One region of the Sessilibacter sp. MAH1 genome, then DNA from elsewhere that is predicted to be linked to it. Evidence: predicted binding sites of a transcription regulator. Region 1 holds the regulator's gene; each other region holds the start of a gene.
What was found. The regulator PhoB, encoded in region 1, activates phosphate uptake and scavenging genes when phosphate is short. The targets are predictions, from matches to a motif close to TGTCATAAANNTGTAACA.
Positions count from the first base shown of each region.

Region 2: ACYQ28_RS02750 (phosphatase PAP2 family protein) is a predicted target of PhoB. The motif match lies at 2,861-2,878, and genes of this name have one in related genera.
Region 3: ACYQ28_RS18560 (ExeM/NucH family extracellular endonuclease) is a predicted target of PhoB. The motif match lies at 2,557-2,574, and genes of this name have one in related genera.

Region 1 is NZ_BAAGIC010000005.1:126,738-133,462, reverse strand. Features, by position in the region: gene ACYQ28_RS07070 (tetratricopeptide repeat protein) at 1-440, opposite strand, end outside; gene ACYQ28_RS07065 (GNAT family N-acetyltransferase) at 532-1,677, opposite strand; gene phoR (phosphate regulon sensor histidine kinase PhoR) at 1,910-3,232, opposite strand; gene phoB (phosphate regulon transcriptional regulator PhoB) at 3,289-3,993, opposite strand; gene ubiA (4-hydroxybenzoate octaprenyltransferase) at 4,259-5,140, opposite strand; gene ACYQ28_RS07045 (HU family DNA-binding protein) at 5,400-5,684, shown strand; gene ACYQ28_RS07040 (HDOD domain-containing protein) at 5,766-6,725, opposite strand, start outside.
Region 2 is NZ_BAAGIC010000002.1:180,573-187,297, forward strand. Features, by position in the region: gene ACYQ28_RS02735 (PilZ domain-containing protein) at 1-82, shown strand, start outside; gene ACYQ28_RS02740 (TatD family hydrolase) at 245-1,021, shown strand; gene ACYQ28_RS02745 (MJ1255/VC2487 family glycosyltransferase) at 1,083-2,159, opposite strand; gene ACYQ28_RS02750 (phosphatase PAP2 family protein) at 2,287-2,799, opposite strand; gene ACYQ28_RS02755 (dUTP diphosphatase) at 3,018-3,656, shown strand; gene ACYQ28_RS02760 (malate dehydrogenase) at 3,852-4,832, shown strand; gene bcp (thioredoxin-dependent thiol peroxidase) at 4,935-5,408, shown strand; gene ACYQ28_RS02770 (helix-turn-helix domain-containing protein) at 6,100-6,725, shown strand, end outside.
Region 3 is NZ_BAAGIC010000029.1:1,429-8,153, forward strand. Features, by position in the region: gene ACYQ28_RS18560 (ExeM/NucH family extracellular endonuclease) at 1-2,365, opposite strand, end outside; gene ACYQ28_RS18565 (DUF817 domain-containing protein) at 2,750-3,583, opposite strand; gene ACYQ28_RS18570 (hypothetical protein) at 3,861-4,727, shown strand; gene ACYQ28_RS18575 (helix-turn-helix transcriptional regulator) at 4,891-5,706, opposite strand; gene ACYQ28_RS18580 (class I SAM-dependent methyltransferase) at 5,714-6,385, opposite strand; gene ACYQ28_RS18585 (hypothetical protein) at 6,378-6,725, opposite strand, start outside.

The DNA.
Region 1 (6,725 bases):
TTTTTGATCGGCAGTAAGGCTTCGTGTTTGATCAAGACTCGATCGAGCCTCAGGCAAAATTGCTTGGGCGTAAAGGGTTTGGCAACGTAGTCATCCGGCTGGCTTTCTATGGCGCCGAGCACCATTTCGCGAGAGGTTTCTGCGGTGATCATGACAAACAGGCCCACGGGAGTGAGCAGCTTTTTAGCGCGCAGCGCTTCAAGCAATTGCTGGCCATCTTGGCTGCGGCCCAGATTGTAGTCGCAGATGATCAAGCTATATGGACGGGATCTACACATCGACATCGCCTCCTGCGCGTTAGCGGCGGTATCGATTCTGGCGATGCCTTGAGTACTGATCATGCGCTTCATGGCGCCGCGCATTTCGGGCATGTCGTCAACAATTAAGCAGTTGTGACGCTCATAGAGCTTAATCAGTTCGAGTTTGGTTATTAGGGTCAAAGCGGTCTCTGGGTCAATTGCGTCTAACTAAAGAAGATTCCCATTAATTAAGAATCTTCTAGAAGTTTAGATGAAATTGATCGCTTAGCTTTTATTCCTGTTTGAAAGGTAGCATTTCTGTGGTTTCTGCCATGTATTGCTCAATGCCTGGCTTTTCGCGTCGTAAAAAATCGCGAATGGCTTCGTCGAATCGACTGTCTGCCAACCAGTGATTTGACCAGGTGGCGGTTGGTGTAAAGCCGCGCTGGATCTTGTGTTCGCCCTGTGCACCGGGATCAAAACATTGAATGCCCTGCTCTATGGCGTATTCGATACCTTGGTAGTAGCAGGCTTCAAAGTGCAGCGAATCGTACTCATCGCGACACCCCCAATAGCGACCAAAAAGATGCGTGCTACTTTTAAAACACAAAGCCGCCGCGACCAGTTTGTCGTTGGTGTAGGCTTGAACCATCATCAGGTTTTCGGGCATGGTTCTACCCAGAGTTTGAAAGAAATCTCCGGTTAGATAGCCATCATGGCCGCTGCGTTTTAGATAGGTAAGGCGGTAGAACTCGTAGAATTTGCGCCATTGCGCTTCGGTAATGTCTCTGCCTTCACAGCGTATCAAGGTGACGTTTTGAGACTCAACCTTCTGGCGCTCTTTTTTAAGGTTTTTACGCTTACGGCTGGCAAATGTCGCTAAAAAGTCGTCAAAATCTCTGAAATCTTGATTATACCAATGAAACTGGCAGCCTTGGCGCAAGGCAAATCCCGACTGCTCTAAATGGCTTGCCGCCTTGATATCACTGAACAAACAATGCCACGACGACGCGCCTATTTTTGCAGCCTGGTCGGTGATCACTTCTGCCATTTGAGTCATTAACGTTTGTTGCTGTTGTTCGTCGAGATGATTGGCAAAGCAAAAACGTGGGCCGGTAGCCGGTGTAAAAGGAATAGCACTTAACAGCTTTGGATAGTAATGCAGGCCGTTGCGGTGGTAGGCGTCGGCCCATGCCCAATCAAATACGTATTCGCCATAGGAATGGCCTTTAACAAACAGTGGCAGCAAAGCGATCAGTTGATCTCCTTGGTAAACCGTTAGGTGAAAAGGTTGCCAGCCGGATTCGGCGGTGGTTGCGCCACTGCTTTCTAAGGCGTGTAAGAATTCATGTCTTAAAAATGGATAATCACCACCGGCGACGCGATTCCAGTCGTTGGCGTCAACATCGGTAACACTGGTTACAAACTTAAAATCCATACAAATTATCCAAGCGCAGGTTCGATGTGATACTGGGTTTAACGCTGCGAGCGTTAATGCCATTTTCGCGAGTTGCGAAAGCTATGCCGTAGGGCTTATCAAACTAGAACTGGGACGAGAGTTCAACCGATAGTTGCAAAACACTGTTTTCGAAATTGTGTTTTCGAAATTGTGTTTTCAAAACTGTGCTTTCTGAAATCCAGAGTCGGTACGACTTCTGAAATTAACGATGTTATTCGCTATCGTTTAACGATGACGGGCGGTGTTCTTGAACGACGCGATCCAGACGGAAGCTACAGGTAAATGTGCTGCCGTGGTTGATTCGACTGGTAATTTCAAGAAGGGCTTGGTGACGTGATAATACGTGCTTAACAATGGCCAGCCCTAAACCGGTGCCGCCGGTGTCTAGGCTGCGGCTGGCGTCAACGCGATAAAAGCGTTCGGTAAGTCTGGGAATGTGGCGCGCTTCAATACCTATGCCGTGGTCTTCAATGGCGATATGACCGCCGCCTTCATCAACGTAAGCGTGCAGAATGATTTGGCTTTTGGCCGGTGAATAACGCACGGCGTTGTACACCAAGTTAGAAATACAACTGCGTAGCTCTTCGATAACGCCAATCAACAAAAAGTCTTCGTCGGCGTCGATTTCAAACTGATGAGCCTTGTCGCCACTGAGGTCTTGGGCGTCGTGGACGATGCTTTGCAGCAAATCGGCGACGTTAATTTTTGTCTCTCGCAGGCTGCTGTCGTCGGTTTCAAGGCGTGTCAAAGTCAGCAGATCTTCAATGATCAAGGTCATGCGTTTCGATTGCTGTTCCATTTGGCTGATGGCTTTTTGCCAAACACCGGGCAGCGAATCGGCATTATCGGCCATGGTTTCTAAGTAACCCCGCACCACTGTCAGCGGTGTACGCAGTTCGTGAGAAACGTTACCGATAAAGTCTTTGCGCATTTGTTCAAGCTTTTGCAGCCGTGAAATATCGCGCACCACCATCAGGTAGTCGCCTTGGCCGTAGCGGTTGATTTGAAAACTTAAGAATTGATCGCTATCGGTGGCCGACGGCATGGTTAGCGGTTCTGAGTAATCTTCGGCTTCGAGGTAGCGCACAAAGCGCGGCGAGCGCAGGTAGTTAACGATGGGTTTGCCGTGATCGCCCGGTTGTAGGCCGATCAGTCGCCGGGCACTTTGGTTCCACCATTGAATGGACGCTTGGTCGTCTAAAATAATCACCGCGTCCTTGAGTGCGGCGGTAGTTTCTTGCACCCGAAGAATCAGTGATTGTAAGCGGTGCTTTTCTTTGTTGTGCCTTTCGCGATTGTTGGAGACCTGGTAATAAACCTCCTCCCAAAAGCCGGTGGCATTGGGCACCTGGCCGATACTGCGAGTGGTTAGCCAACGCTCAAGCTTGCGCATGTTGTACAGCGTCCAAGCGCCGTACAACACATTGGCCAGCAATAAGGTATACAGTGGATAACCAATGACGAGACCAAGTACAGCCGCAACTGCGATAGCGACTAAAAATTGCCGAAATTCAGATACAAAGCCACGATGCACGAGTGATCTCGAGTGATAGGTTTACGACATTAAAGCTCAAGTATAAGCGATTTATCTTAAGCTTTTTCGGTGACTTTGATGGAAAAACGGTAACCGGTGCCACGCACGGTTTGAATAAAGCGGTCGTGGTCGTCTTGAGTTAAGGCTTTACGCAGGCGACGAATGTGAACGTCAACGGTGCGTTCTTCCACATAGACGTTGCCGCCCCAAACGTGGTCAAGCAGTTGGCCGCGAGTGTACACACGTTCTTGGTGGGTTAAGAAGAACTCCAGCAAGCGGTATTCGGTTGGACCCATATCGATGGGTTTCTCGTTGATGGTAACGCGGTGGCTTACCGGGTCGAGTACTAGGCCTTCGACCGAAATTGGGCCACTGGTAGAGGCAGAGTCGGTGCGACGTAAAACTGCTTTTAAGCGAGCGACCAGCTCTCTGGGTGAGAAGGGCTTGGTGATGTAGTCATCAGCGCCGACTTCTAAACCTTGTACCTTGTTGTCTTCCTCGCCTTTAGCGGTAAGCATGATGATTGGAATTTGCGAAGTAACCTCATCGCGCTTGAGGCGACGAGCTAATTCGATACCGCTGGTGCCAGGTAACATCCAATCGAGCAGAATCAAATCTGGCTTTTCATCCACAATCAGGGTGTGTGCCGTCTGCGCATCCATGGCTTCAAGGCATTTATAATCCGCCATTTCAAGTGCTACACGCAGCATATCTCGAATGGAGGATTCATCGTCTACGATCAAAATTGTTTTATCGGCCATGGTTGCACACCGGAATTGTGAATTTAAGGAGGCGTTTTAAGCTGGGTGCATTTAATAAAGGTTTTGTTTCGCTTTTATGACAATCATAGCAATTGGTTGTGATAAATCTGTAATTTGTGTGAAACACACAGGTATATTGGCGAAAACTGTCTAATGAGTTAGTAATTGCCGCAGAATTCATAAGGTTTAGGGCATAAAAATCGTAATGCTTAGATGCCTAAATTTTTAAATGCCTAAATTTTTAAATGCCTAAATTTTTAAATGCTTAAAGCAAATAATCAGCCGCGATCGCCACGAATAAAACCACACCCACCCACTGATTATTCTTAAACGCCTTGAAACATTGCTCCCGCTCGCGATTGCGAATCAAATATTGCTGATACACAAACAAACCCGCGCAAATGGCCACGCCAATGGAATAAATCCAACCCAATTTGGCGTTATCACCGATCAGTATCATGCCGAATAGCGTCAGCACTTGTAGACACCCAGTAATAACCTTGTCCATATCGCCAAACAATACCGCGGTGGATTTCACGCCAATTTTTAAGTCGTCATCGCGATCGACCATGGCGTAGAAGGTATCGTAGGCAATCACCCAGAGCAGATTGGTAAAGTAAATGACCCAAGCGGTTTTTGGCAACGTGTTGGTTTCAGCCGTAAATACCATGGGAATTCCCCAAGAGAATGCAGCACCTAATACGACCTGTGGCATATGCGTGTAGCGCTTGGCAAATGGATAAGCACTGGCGAGTAGTAATGCCGCAAATGACAGCGCAATGGTTTGCCAATTGGTCAGAATCACTAACGCAAAGGCCAAAGCACACAAGGCTATAAAAAGGAACAGTGCATTGCCTTCCGATAGTCTTCCAGCCGCCAGCGGACGTTGGTTGGTACGCTTAACCTTGCCATCAAAGTTGCGGTCGGCGTAATCGTTGATAACGCATCCGGCGGAGCGCATCACAAAGACGCCGAGGGTAAAAATAATTAGGGTGCTGACGCTGGGCTCGCCTTCTGAAGCAATCCAAAGCGCCCAATAAACCGGCCAGAGCAACAATAGACTGCCCACCGGTTTATCCATTCGCATCAATTTTAGGTAGTCGTTCCAGTCGCCGGATTTTGGGGTTACGTATTTCTCAAGATTCATTAATGGCTCGACAAACTTCTTTGGCTATAACTCAAATCGTTAAAATTTGGCTTAAAAACAGGTGGTAAATCAATTTGGCTGCGATCTTACGGCCTTAGCGGCTTGATAAAGCCATAATTTCGACTAAAAAGAAAGCCAGAGGTGTTTAAAGTGCGCGACAAAGCGAGTTATTTAGTTAGGGATTTCTTAACTTGTTTTGAGCGTTGCTGTGGTTTTGAAGAAAGATTTAACAATTACAACAACAGAGAAATCATTCGCCATGCATAAAACTGAATTGGTCAACGCCGTCGCCGAAAGTGCCAACATCACCAAAGAAAAGGCACATGACATCATTTCCACCATTCTCGATGAAATCACCAACGCATTAAGTCGCAACGAGTCGGTTAATATTTTGGGTTTTGGATCGTTTAATCCCAAAACACGAGCCGCTCGCACTGGGCGCAGTCCTGCGACCGGTGAGCCAATCGAAATCACCGCCAGTAACAGCGTGTCTTTTAAGCCCGGAAAACAATTGAAAGATCTAGTCAATCAAGCATCTTCATAGCCGTTCGCGAGTTTTCTTTGCAAAGATCGACGCCACAAAAAAGCCCTCAGATGAGGGCTTTTGGTTATTTGCAAACTGCGATTAATGGCTGAGTTCGTTGGCGATGGTTTCTAGCTCTAGGGCGGATTCAATAATGTTATCGAGGGTTTCGTCTAAATCGGTTTGAGTCAAATGCACGCGGGCGAGCATTTCTGGCGACAGTGGCTGTTTGGGGCCGTCCGCTAAGCCTCTTAAGCACAAGATGCGATGGGAGATGTACAAAAGATTGGCGTAGATGGCGTGCTCACCGTCGTAATCGGGGTTGTCTTGGTGACGTAATGCGGTTACAACCTCCTGCGGCATATTCCACAAATCCATCAACCAAGAGCTTAATTGCTGGCGACTGACGCCAATTTGCTGCTTTTCTACCACCGAGTCATCTACGTGCGGATTGGCATCCCACGATTTGCATAGGCGGTCGAAATACGGTGGAAAGACGTCGGCAATAATCAAATAACCGAAGTTATGAAGTAAGCCAGAAAGATACGCTAGACCAAAACCGGGGCGATGTGGTCGGTCAATGGCCGTGACTAACCCTTCCATGGTGGCGGCCATATAAACCGCGGTGCGCCAGTAGGTTTGTGAGCCGTGTGGGCCTCTGGGAGGAATATCAAGAGTTCGACTCAGAGCAATTCCCAGAGCGAGATTGAGCACCATGTCGAAGCCTAAAACGCGCACTATAGCATCGTGAATTGAGCGAATTTTTCCGGGAGCCGAGTAATAAGGCGATGATGCCCAGCTAACGACTTGCGCGGCGAGGCTGGGGTCGGTTTCAACAATAGACGACAGGTCGCTGATGTCTGCATCCGGGTCTACCCTTAATTTGATGATGCGCTGGGCAGTTTCTGGTAGCGGCGGCATCTCAAGGGTGTCTTCAAGGCGCTGTTTGATGCGAAGTGCGGTGAATTTAGAGACTGACTGCTTAATGTCGGCCACGTCGTTATCGGTGGACATCAAGCCCTGCTCAATTTGAGCAATAGGAATGGCGATATCTAAGCTCGA
Region 2 (6,725 bases), on a different contig from region 1:
CCAAGACGACGCCGCTAACCGAAAAATAGAAACCTATTTAGCCGGCGCTTTAGAGTCTGATCGAATGACTCACACAATGTAATCTGTTTAGAGATCTGTTTGAGTTTGTTACTGCTGTTACTCCCTTCTTTTAATAAATTAATTTGTTTCAGATCTTGTTCTTTTAGATAATAAGATCGTTGCTATTTTTTGAATAAGCAATGCCTTATTTTCAAACTTTTAATTATCCTCATAGTTTTAGCTCATGTTAATTGATTCCCACTGCCATCTTGATCGATTAAATCTAGCCCCTTACGGCGGCGATTTATCGAAAGCCATTGCCGCTGCCATTGATCGCGGCATTACTGAAATGCTGTGCATTTCGATCAGCTTGCAAAACAGAGCAGATGTTTTAGCGATTGCAGAGCAATACGACAGTATTTGGGCGTCCACCGGTGTTCATCCATTAGACGTGCAGTCAGGTGTTGCTTCAGTAGAAGATTTGATCCAGTGGACTCGTCATCCCAAGGTGGTTGCTGTTGGCGAAACGGGTTTAGATTACTACTACGACACAGAAACCAAAGCGCTACAACAGGAAAGCTTTGCTATTCACCTGCAAGCTGCTGGTCAAGAAAATATCCCTGTTGTGGTACACACGCGTTGCGCGCAAGAAGATACTCTTAACTTAATTAAAGCTCATGGTAATCTCGAGAGTGCTGGCGTATTGCATTGTTTTACAGAGACTTGGGATATGGCTTCAAAAGCCATTGATCTGAATTATTACATCTCGATTTCTGGGATTGTTACCTTCAAAAATGCTGACGATTTACGCGATGTCGTAAAAAAAATTCCCCTCGATCGTTTGTTGGTTGAAACCGACTCTCCTTATCTAGCACCAATTCCATACCGTGGTAAAAAGAACGAGCCTAAGTATGTAAAAGAGGTGGCAGAGTACATCGCTGGACTTAGAGGTGTTTCGTTTGAAGAGTTGTCTTCGATAACGTCTGAAAATTTTAAACGTCTTTTCTCAAAGGCTGCTTAATCGAGACAACCTGAGCCAACAAATACGTATTAAGAAAATCTAATAAATAATTGTATCGAATCTAAAATTGCAATGAATACCTAGTGGCAAAGTTCGCTAAATCAGGTGACTGAACACTCTCCCATAAAGATTTTGCCAGAGTGGCTCTGGTTTCTACTGTCCATTCACCTTCAGAAATCCACTCAACGATTTTAGCCGCAACGTTTGGATATTTAATTTGTAAATTAGGTTGATTGCTTAACCACTTACTGATTACATCGGTATTGAGCTTTTCCATAACACCTCCTAAGCCCAAAACTTTTAAGGCTTCTGCGTTAGAAAGCTGCTCCATTTGCCCGTGTAATGGTTTAACCAGTACTTTTTTACCGAGCTCAAGCGCTTCACTCACTAATTCAAATCCAGCATTACAAATTACGGCATTAGCTGACTTTAAATCGGACTTAAATCCCTCTCGGCTCAGTGGCCTTAAATGAAGGTTTTCATCATCAATTATGGAGTCAAATTCGCCGTAAAAATAAAACTCATAGTCAGAAATAGGCCTGAGAGTATCGATTACTTTTTGTTGATCTTCAAAACCTAGATATACCAAAACTTTATTCTCGGCTACGGGTGTATCTGAGTTTGGAATGTCTGCAATGGGGGGCAAAATCGGGTAACCAAAGTGATGCCAATGGAGGCCTAAACCAATTTTTGCGGGCGCAAAATTACGCATAATTCCCTTGGTGAAGAGGTTTTCGCCTTTTTTGGGAATATTAAAATCAAATGCATATTGATGACCGACGCCAATAACAGTTTTGTTGTTACGCTTGCCTGACCATGCAGTTATAGGCTCAAAATCCGTTAGAATTAGATCATAGTCGTCAAGATTTATTGTTTTAATATCTCTTACTAACTGACGGATACGATTTTTTTTAACAGTGGCAATAGGGTCTATTTTTCCAGATTTATGAACAAATGTTAGACCATCCAAACATTGCCAATTATTGAAGGGTTGCATATCGAAATATTTATTTCGATCACGTCCGCTGAACAGATAATCTACTTCAATGTTTGGAAAACTCGAAAAAGCTGCTGATAGCGCTCTGGCGCGGGTGATGTGCCCATTACCGGTGCCTTGCACACCGTAGAGAATCTTCATCAATAAACCTTATATTGTACTTAAGAGAACTTTATCGCTGTGGTTGTTTTCGATTCATTCTTTGAATGTTAATCGAGAACCAGCTGGCCAAAGAGTTTCAATTGATAAACTTTGGCGGAAATTTACATTAAAACGCGTTAAGAACAAGTAGCGAGCACGCACTTCCTAGTGATGCGCCAGCGACAATATCTGTTGGGAAATGCACACCGAGCATGACTCTTGATAATCCAACGGTACTGGCCCAGCAAAGTAGCAGATAATAAACGGCAGGAAAAAGGCTTCCTAAAAGAAGGGCCATCATAAAGGCTGCTGACGTGTGCCCCGAAGGAAAGCTAAATTGGTCTGATGGAATTACAAGGGATTGAAAGTTGGGTAGGGCTTGTGGTGGGCGATTACGTTTGAATCGATTCTTCAAAAAGTAGTAGGTCGAGCGTTCTATAGCAAAGGCTGCAAATACCTTTGGTAAAAAGTTGACATAACCATAGACTGCCATAAACATAGCCGCGATTGCATAAAGCTGGCCATCGGCGGATTTAGAAACCCATCGACTTGCTTTAGAAATGCTTCGGTAATATTTAAAATTATGGCAACGTTCGAAGGTTGCTACATCAAAAGCATGAATGTTTTGCAATAGTTTCATCAGTTTCTTCCCTAAGCTGGAAATACTCTAAAACTGAGTTATTACATTTTAATGAGCAAATTGTGGAATTATGATGACATTATGATCAGTCCGATTTCATATTTAATTTGCTCTTAGGTTTATTAGTAAATCGTTAAGGAACCTCTGATTAAATCATTGATGAGTTAATCAGAGGTTCCTTAAGTTAAATTTTCTTTAATTATTAGGTCCTGCTGTTCATGAATAAAACCCAAGTGGCAGAAATGCTCAACTTACAAAATCAGATCAATACAAAAGTTCATGAGGATTGGCGTAACCAACGTTTTGAATGGTACCGTGCAGTTTGGGTGGAGTGTGCCGAATTGCTGGATCATTACGGGTGGAAATGGTGGAAAAAACAGACTCCAGATATCAAGCAGGTTCAGTTAGAGCTGATTGATATCTGGCATTTTGGTTTAAGCATGGTGCTTGAATCACATTCGGATACAAATTCCGCAGCAGACTATGTTGTGAATGAATTTCAGAACGCTTCTACTATCCAATCGATCGACTCTGATTTTAAGACTCTACTTGAGAAATTTACAGGGCAGGTTTTGGTTGAAAAAACGTTTAATTTTGGTTTATTTCTTCAATTACTGAATTTAGCAGAACTCGATTTTGCTGAACTCTATAGAACCTATGTTGGTAAGAACGTATTGAATCGTTTTCGCCAAGATAATGGATACCAAGATGGCAGTTACCAAAAAACTTGGAAAGGCCGTGAAGATAATGAATGGCTACAGGATATTTTGGAAGAATTAAAACAAGAAGAGTGCGTTAATGGCGTATTTTCGGAGGTTTTATACCAAAGATTGGTCGATACCTATTCTAGACTTTAGTAGCAATATAGTCCGAAACTATGTGATAAATTGCAGGAAAAGTATCGGTTTGGGTGAAATTTTGTTCAATTCTAACAAAATTGAATAAAGCCCAATCTTTTACAGGTGAAAATTACCGCCAAATACCTATAATTGGCGCACCTCTTCAACAGCCGCAAGCGGTTGTCAACTTCAAAACATGAATGGAGAAATACAGTGAAATCACCAGTACGTGTTGCCGTAACCGGCGCAGCGGGCCAAATTAGTTATTCACTTTTATTTAGAATTGCAGCTGGGGAAATGCTTGGTCCAGATCAACCTGTGATTTTACAAATGTTGGAAATTACTCCAGCGTTAGGCGCTCTTAAAGGCGTTGCAATGGAGCTTGATGACTGTGCATTCCCATTACTTGCCGGTATGGTATGCACTGACGATGCCAATGTTGCATTTAAAGATGCAGATTTTGCTTTGTTAGTGGGTGCTCGTCCTCGTGGTCCAGGTATGGAGCGTAAAGATCTTCTTGAAGCAAACGCTGCTATTTTCTCTGCTCAAGGCAAAGCGTTAAACGACAACGCTTCACGTGGCGTTAAAGTTCTTGTTGTTGGTAACCCAGCAAACACTAACGCTTTAATTGCTCAACGTAATGCGCCAGACCTTAACCCGCGTCAGTTCACCGCAATGACGCGCCTAGATCACAACCGTGCTCTAACTCAGCTTGCTCAAAAAACTGGCAAATCCATCAACGATGTTAAAAACTTGGTAATCTGGGGCAACCACTCTTCAACTCAGTACCCAGACATTCACCAAACCACCGTTGACGGCACCGATGCAATGTCTTTGATCGACCAAGCATGGTATGAAGCCGACTTTATCCCAACCGTACAAAAACGCGGTGCAGCAATTATTGATGCTCGTGGTGCTTCTTCTGCTGCATCTGCTGCAAACGCTGCAATTTTCCATATGCGCGATTGGGCTCTTGGTTCTGTAGAAGGCGATTGGGTTTCTATGGGCGTTTATAGCGATGGTAGCTATGGCATCGACAAAGGTTTGATCTACTCATTCCCTTGTGTATGTAAAGATGGCGATTGGACTATTGTTCAAGGCGTTGAACTTAATGAGTTCTCTGTCGCGAAAATGAAAGCGACTGAAGATGAACTTAAAGAAGAGCGTGATGCAGTAGCTCACTTACTTCCTTAATAGTTATCTTAATTAGCTTCTCAAAAAGGCTCAGCATTTGCTGGGCCTTTTTTGTTTGTTACGATTGAGTTATCGAATTGAAATTTGAACAAAGAGAATAAGATGACATATCCTAAAATCGGTAATTTGGCCCCAGTATTTAGCTTACAGAATCAACGAGGCGAAGAGGTTTCTTTAAAACAATTTCGTGGCGAAAAATGGGTTGTGGTTTATTTTTATCCAAAGGCATCAACGCCGGGATGTACCACCCAAGCTTGTGGACTTAGAGATATTCAAGCCGAACTTGCAGCGCGAGATGTTGTGGTGCTTGGCTTAAGCCCTGATCCTGTTTCGCGATTGGAAAAATTTGCCGATAAGCAATCGTTAAATTTTGATTTGTTGGCCGATGAAGATCATCAGATTGCAGAAAAATATGGCGTATGGCAGCTCAAAAATTTTATGGGTAAAGAATTTATGGGTATTGTTCGTACTACGTTTATTATCGATAGTGAAGGTCGTTTGGTAAAAGTATTGGATAAATTCAAAACAAATAACCACCACGAAGTACTGTTAGAGGTGTTGTCTCAACTTCAATAGCTATTTATCTATTGTTGAAAGTCATTGAGGATGCTGGTTCTTATTTTTGAGTAAGTATCAGCATTAAATAGAATTTTTGTTCTCCCTTCCGCTGTTTTCTCCATTTTATTTTGTGAATTTTGTAGCAAATATAATTTTCTAAATTGGTATTACCCACTTTTAGTAATCTTTTTAAATTCCTGTTAATCCTGATTTTCTAATTAATAACGAAATAAATTTATACCCAAATACCGGGTATTATTTAGAGGTTTTATCCTCAATGTTATGCAATTTTTAAAATGCATTTGTCCTGCAAAAACATCAAAAACAGCTATGGTTAAATTATCTATTTCACAATAAAAAATGATCTTATGGGTTCTAGTTTTAAGCGTTGGCGCCTAATTTTGCATCAACTGTTTGAAGTTGCAGCTATTTGTAAAAATCTAATATTCATAAAATGAATTATAATAACACTCTGCTAATAACTATCTCTTTTTGATATATTCATCCTAATAAATTGACCTTAATTAGAATTGATATAATCATTAGCATGAATCTAATTAAGGTTGTGTCTAGCTTTTGGGTCAAATACAACAAAATTTATAGCGATTGCTCTTGCTCACATACTTTTCTAATAGAGAATAAATGTGTTTATTTTTCAGTCTATAATGCTTCAGTGCTTAGCAGTTAAACGTGGTGGGAGAGGGTACCTTTGAAAAATACTGGTATCGAACTGAGTTCTCCAGATCTTCTTGTTGACTTAGATCGCTATAACTTTTCTAGTTTTGTAGACCGGTTGCGGTGCTTTGTTGAATTATTAACGCTTCCACCCTCAACGCTACGTTCATTACTGCGTTCGTATATTGAAGCCGGTGCAAGAATGTTTGAGTGTGAGAACGGTTTCATTGGTCAAAGAATCGGTGGGGTTGTCCGAATCATCGCCTGTGAATCTGACATCACCAATTTGTTCGAAGGGCAGTTAATGCAAGTTAACGACCCATTTATCTCTGCAGTTCTCGATTCAGAAGGTTCATGCCCCATTCAAAGTGATAGATTTGTCACAAATGCCGCTCACAAGGTGTCTTATAATGGAAGCAGTGTTCAAAAGTTAATTACCGAGAATCTTATTGTTCACGGTGAATTCTTTGGGATGATTTGTTTTTTCTCCACACAAAAATCCCGAAAATACAACATCGAAGATCTAGAATCCATTAGCTTGATGGCAAAAGGAGTAGCCAAAATGATTGAAGAACAAACTTCACTTCGTGAGCAAAAGTCTGAAGAAGACAGTTTTTCCACTCCCGGAGTTAAACATTTTGACGACTATCTTCTTGAAGC
Region 3 (6,725 bases), on a different contig from region 1:
CAAGTGCTTGGTCGTAAGTTAACTGGAACAACTCAGTGGTGTTGATATCCCAATGCGTTACATCAACTGTGGCATCGGCCGCAGCAGGCGTCGCTAACACATGATCGAGAGCACCGATTTGGTCAGCGCCAAAGAAGTAGAACGAGTAACCCTCTGGATCAAAGGTATCGCGCAATGGAATATAACCAAAGGTCTCAGTTACCGGTACAGAAACGCCACCATCAAGCTGGGTGTTAACCGCAGTTACAATGGTATAGCCGCGTTCTTCTGGGGTGTATTCGGTAAGTACTGCTAGAGGATCTTCCTGGCTGTAGCTGTTTAGATCGCCCATGATTAACAGTTTTTCAGGCAAGTTCATCGCATCAAGCGCATTACCTAAGGTTACCGCCGCAGATACACGGAATGCGTTACAGCTGCCTTGAATGGAATCTAACGCCGTTGGGTTAACGTCATCTTCAAAACAAGTTGAGCCTTTTGATTTAAAGTGGTTAATCGCTAGCGCGAATTGATCACCAGTGGCGCGGTGACGGAAACTTTGTACCAAGGTATTACGTTGGCCAACAAAACGACCATTATTATCTTGCGATGGCAATGCAATACCGCGTAATCCGCCACGGGCAATTACTTTACGATGTTTGTAAATGATCGCGTTAGTAATGGCATCGGTACCGGTAATGGTTTCGTCGTCAGAACGAGCGAAACGATACACACGATCACCCAGTTGCGCGTTGATCGCATCAACCAATTGACGAATAGCACTGTCGTCGCCAAAGCCATCGTTTTCAACTTCGATCAAACCAATAACATCGGCGTCCAAAGCAATAATAGCGTTAACAATTCGAGCTTCTTGTAACGCGAACTCTTCTTCGTCAGCTGCACCACGGTTGGCTGGGTAGTCGAAGGTTACACTACCGTTGTCCAGTACAAGGCCATTAAAGTAGTTCAACACGTTAAAACTTGCGACAGTAACATCGGCAGGAATTAAATCAGGCGCCGCGGTACGAGTAGATGCAATTGAGAAGGTCTCTTTTACTGGGTTGATGCGATAGTTACCAAAAGAGAACATCACAGGACCAGTAGCAGAAACCGTTTCACCTACGCGAGGAGCGTTATCGTAATTCAAACCATCAAATTCTGGTGTTGAGTAATAGCTGATTTCATCTGGGAAGGTTCGACCATTATTGTCGTCAATCAACAAAATGTTCGCACTGGCATTAGCAACAGCCGCGTCATATTCAGGGCTGAACGGCGCACCGGCTTCGGTTGGAGTTAACTTAACAGAATCACTCAAGAACATTTCACCAAAGCGGGTGAAATTATCAAGGCTATAGATTGTTGCGTCGGTAACGGTTGCAACCATGCCTTCTACGGTTTCAAGATCAAGTTGACCTTCGTATGGCATTGGAATAAATGCAGGAATGACAGACTCAGCCGCAACACCACAATCTAATTGTTGCTCGGCGGTGATTTGACTGTTGTTAAAGAATTCTGAAGGAACACCCAAAACACGAGCGGTATCACCAACTTCTAACTCATCTAAAATGGTTGCAAAAACGAAGATACCTTCAGACGTTGCCGCATTACCATCAGAATCGCTAGGTTCTTCTTGTAGGAAATAACCATTATCACGTAAACCAGTGATAATACCTTCAACAACTACAGTATCTGTAGTGGTAACGCTTGCGCCATCACCTTGAATAGCACTGATCAAAGTCGCATCGCTAAAACACGCGCCAATCTCAACCGGTGGCGGAGTGTCGTCGTCATCATCGCCGCCGCCGACAGTGGTAAAGGTTGCCAAAGGCAAAGGATTGGCCGCTGTGGCGTTGCTGGTTTCACCATCGTAGGCGTTTGGCCCGCTGAAACTCCACTCAGTAATATCAAAAGTGCTGCTTGCCACCGAACCACTTAAACGATAAGCCCAACCGTCTAGGTATTCCCACGGTTGGCCGGTGCCATCAACGTCTACTTCACCGAACAAATCGACAACACTGCCGTTAAAGAACAACTCAATAGCGTCATCACCATTAATGCTCGCCGAACCGGATTCAAAAACAAACTCAGGCGTTACACCAAAAAAATCCGAAAAAGAAACGCTGTCGGTAACAACATATACATAACTGCCAGCACTCAAACTAACCGGAGAAAAGGTGAACTCTTGACCGTCGCTACCACCGCCGTTATTTGCCGAACCAAGGCCGTACAATGACGCATCGGCAATGTCTTCGGTTACATAAACTTCGTAGCCTTTAGGTAAACCACCGGGTAAAGGGCCGTCAAATATTCCTGTTAATACCATGCCGGCGCTGGCGCCCATACTCAACGAGAGTAAGGGTGCTGCCACGACTAACTTTTTCATGTCCATGGAAGATTCCTTTAAATAATTATTCAAGCGTTATTACAATCGTGCTGAACAAACACCACAAAGACAAATTCAACCGCTCCTACTGTTGAATCTTATTCAGCACTGACTATTTTGATCGTGAATTCGGGGTATTGAAGTATAACTGTTAGAGCCCCCTTATAGATAAGAATACATTGTGGGTTTTTCTAACATATGACGGTTTTAAGACAAGAAGACGTAATAAGAGAACGTGAATCGTTGATTAAAAATAAAAAACTTTGACTAACCCAAAGCTGCTAGCGACACCAAGAAGTGTCGCCAATTTCAACATCAAAACATTATTGCAGAACTAACGTTATTAAGCATGGTACTTTAATTTTCTAGCGTGTATTTAATGCAAAGGTTTTAATCAGAGATTTTACGAATTGTATTCACACAGGTAACCAACACAAAACTCACGTACATTAATAAATACCAAGCAATCAACTTTGAAAAAGAAACCAACTGCCAACCCTGCTGTTGATTGGGATAAACCCACACACTTGCATAGGTTGATATATTTTCGGCAAACCAAATAAATAACGCCACTAAAAACCAACCTAACAACAACGGCATGGCGCGATACTGTTTATCGACTCGAAAATAAATATTGGATTTATAAAAACAACCAACAATCAACGCTAATATAATCCACCGAAAATCCACAATAAAATGATGCGTAAAAAAATTCGCATACACCAACAGAGCTAAAATAAGTGTTATTCCAAAACGTGGATAATAATCAAAGCGAAAATCAAAAATTCGCCAAATTCTAGCAATATAACTACCCACAGCGCTGTACATAAACCCCGTGAACAAGGGTACATTACCAATACCCAAAACATAATCTTCTGGATACGTCCAAGAACCTATTGCGTCAGAAGTTTTAAACAACTCCATAAGCGTTGCAACAATGTGAAAAATCACAATAACCAACGACTCGCGCAACGTCTCAAGCTTAGTTGCCAACAAAAAAAGCTGAAAAACCACCGCTGACAAAAAGATAAAATCGTAGCGATGTAACGACTCAAAGGGATACCAAATCTTAGTTACAATAATAACCCCTAACAAAAACCCACCAAACAAACACGCATAAGCCTGCTTCAAGCCAAACAACCAAAATTCCCAAACAAAACGCTTAACCTTTTCCACAACAGCAATCCATATAATCAATCTAAGCGCCGTTTTTGCGAATTCCACGCAAAAACTCTTATAAAAAGTCCGCAGGCATGTAACAAGAAAAAAGTGTTAGCAATAAAAACAACTCAAGCTACTTTTTAAGCCTCGTTACAACAATAAATTATAGCATCAACCAAGTTTAATTTCGCAGAACTATAAAATAATTTCTTAAAATAGGAACAATCCAAAAACTCCTTATTTCTCAAAAAACTAGATGGAAATTTCCATCTAGTTCTTATTGAAAGAGCGTTTTAGCATTTTCTTATTCAAAATAACAAAACCAAATAGGGAATCTAAAATGAAACGAGAATTAATTTATTTACTGTCGGGTAGTTTATTACTATCTGGCTGCGGTGGCTCGAAGGGCCAAAGATCACCAGAAACAGCACAGGGAGTTTTTTTAGATGAGGCTGTGGAAGGGCTTACCTATGTTTCTGGTGAGCAAACAGGTGTTACCGATGAAAATGGTACCTTCACTTACGAGATTGGTAGCGAAATAATTTTCAGTATTGGGGATATTATAATTGGTAGTACACTTGGAGCCCCAATAATTACGCCGGTAGATTTGGTGACAGATGCCGAAGACGAAACCGATCCAACAGTCACCAATATCGCTCGATTTTTACAAACGCTGGATGACGACGCTGACCCATCCAACGGTATCCGTATAGTTGAAGGCGTTAGCGACGCTGCGATTAATATAGAAATCGATTTCACCTTGAGCGTGGCAAACTTCACCGAAGATGGCCAAGTGCAAACAGCTATTACCGATTTAACAACGTTCACTACAGCCGGAGCACGCAACCTAGTATCCGTGCTTAGCGCCCAAGCCCATCTTAGTACGACATTAATTAGCCAGTTTGCCGGGCAATATCAAGGTACTTTTCTCGGTGAGGAGGATGGTGAGAGCTTTGGTGGCAATTATACCTTCACGATTAATGCATCGGGAGAGTTAATGGGAAGTGGTACCGGTGATGATGGTCCGTTTGGTTTCGGAGGAAGTATTAATAGCCGTGGTGATGCTACAGCCGCGGGTGCGTCTGGTGGCGTATTTGGGGAAGCAACAACATTTCAAATTTCCATCTCAGAAGACGGATCTTTCACAGGAACATTTCAAAATACTGTGGAAGGTTTTGAAGGCACTGTTGAAGGCAATCGCAGTTAAATTCTAAACCAACTAACTGCAAATACATTAATAATTATAAGCGGGCCATTTACACCTCTGTAAAAATTTCACTGACCGGATGAAAAGGAATTCACCGGAACTTTTAATTTCCGATAGCCTCGATAAAAGCCTTGATCAAGACATCAATAACAACAAGCACTTTTCATAACCCAATGTTTACTAGAGAGTGGAACCTAATTAAACCTGCTATATAAAACAATCTCTCCCTAGATACATCGCCAAATTTCACCCTCAACCTCTCAACTACGTTACCGGCATACTTGTATTGTATGTTTGCTTTTTCAGCAGCCCTCTTTAATGGAATTCCTTCGGCTAAAAGAAGTAGTAGTTGCTTTTCTGTAAAGGAGAGTTTTTTCAAGAAAGGCAGATAAAAATTAGCTTGGTACTGCGGCGTTAAAATAATACGATCGCTGAAGATTCGGCACAACCGACTAAACAATTGTATTCGTTCATCAAAAAGCTTATCGAAATAATATTTTTCTTCGGAGCTAGTAATACTAACACCAGCAATACTATCGCCATTTTTAAAAGTGGGAATAGAAATAGCGTTTTCAATTTGATAATCGGATCTGGCAATCTCAATGAGTCTCTTTTCGTCCCTATCCACTCGTCTCTGTTCAACTGCTTGCCACCAATGAACAGGCTTCAGATCATTATTCAAAACGCATTTAATGACAAAGTCGTGCTCACCCAGATTATCTTCCTCGTACTGGGAAATAAATCCGTCACTGAAAGTATCAGACTTAACAAACACTGGCGAGTTTTCTTGTAGATTATTTAAAACAACAGGAGGAATATAGGTATAAGAAACGCCCTCAAAACCCAACTGATTGGCGACAACTTCTAACGAGTGGAATAAATCAGACATGGTTTTAGAATTATCAAGAGACTCAATAAAATCCAAAACCATGTTGGCGTAAGCATTACTTCCCTGTAAAGAATTTACATCCGTATTCATAATTTTTTTACAATTGAGGTTTAACTAAGACCAAAAAATTCATACCTCCAAGATAAAACTTTTGATGGCATGATTCAACATCAAATCCAACCGACAAACATTCTCGTGCCAAATCTCCCATACTAATAAAACTGGCTGTATTATTATGCGCGAGAGATTCATTGTGCTGCTTAAAAATATTCCAAAAAGGATGCCTAACAAGTTCTCGCCGAGAATGCTCTAATAATGCCGCTATATTAATAGCTTGATTAGCCGTTGCCAAAACAAATTTCCCACCCGGCTTTAATAATGCATATATATTTTTTAGTTTTAAAATTGGATCAGTCCAAGAATAATAACTCATTATGGAGACAGCACTATCATAGGTACCGTCGCAATAAGTCTCAATATCCCCTACAACCGCATTAAAATTATCGCAATTGAATAACGAAATTGTATTTTTTGTTGATTCGACCATTGAAATAGATAAATCTATTCCGGTATAACTGGTAATATTACGATTACTCATTAAATACGAAACCAACTTACCTGTTGCACAGCCAATATCAAGTACATTACCGTTTAATTGCTGAGCGCATTCAACATAAACCTCATGTTGAACAAATGTTGTTACTTGTGCGTGACAATTAGCGTATTGATTCCAATCTTCTATTTGATAATTAGGACAAGCATTAGTCATAACTACCTCCTAGTCGAACTCGAAATTGAATATCTCGATCTTCATCGGTCCAAAAGATATTCTCAAAATTTTGAAAAACAGCCCCTAAGGGGCTGTTGTTAGAAAATGTAATAATTGGTGCGTTCTGGGTAGGAGACATAATCGGCTTCATGATACACATTATTGGCGACATGATGCTTCTCATAATCGGGCCCATGATACGCATAATAGGCGACATGATGTTTTTCATAATCGGGCCCATGATACGCATAATAGGCGACATGATGTTTTTCATAATCGGGCCCATGATACGCATAATAGGCGACATGATGTTTTTCATAATTGGGCCCATAATGCGCAT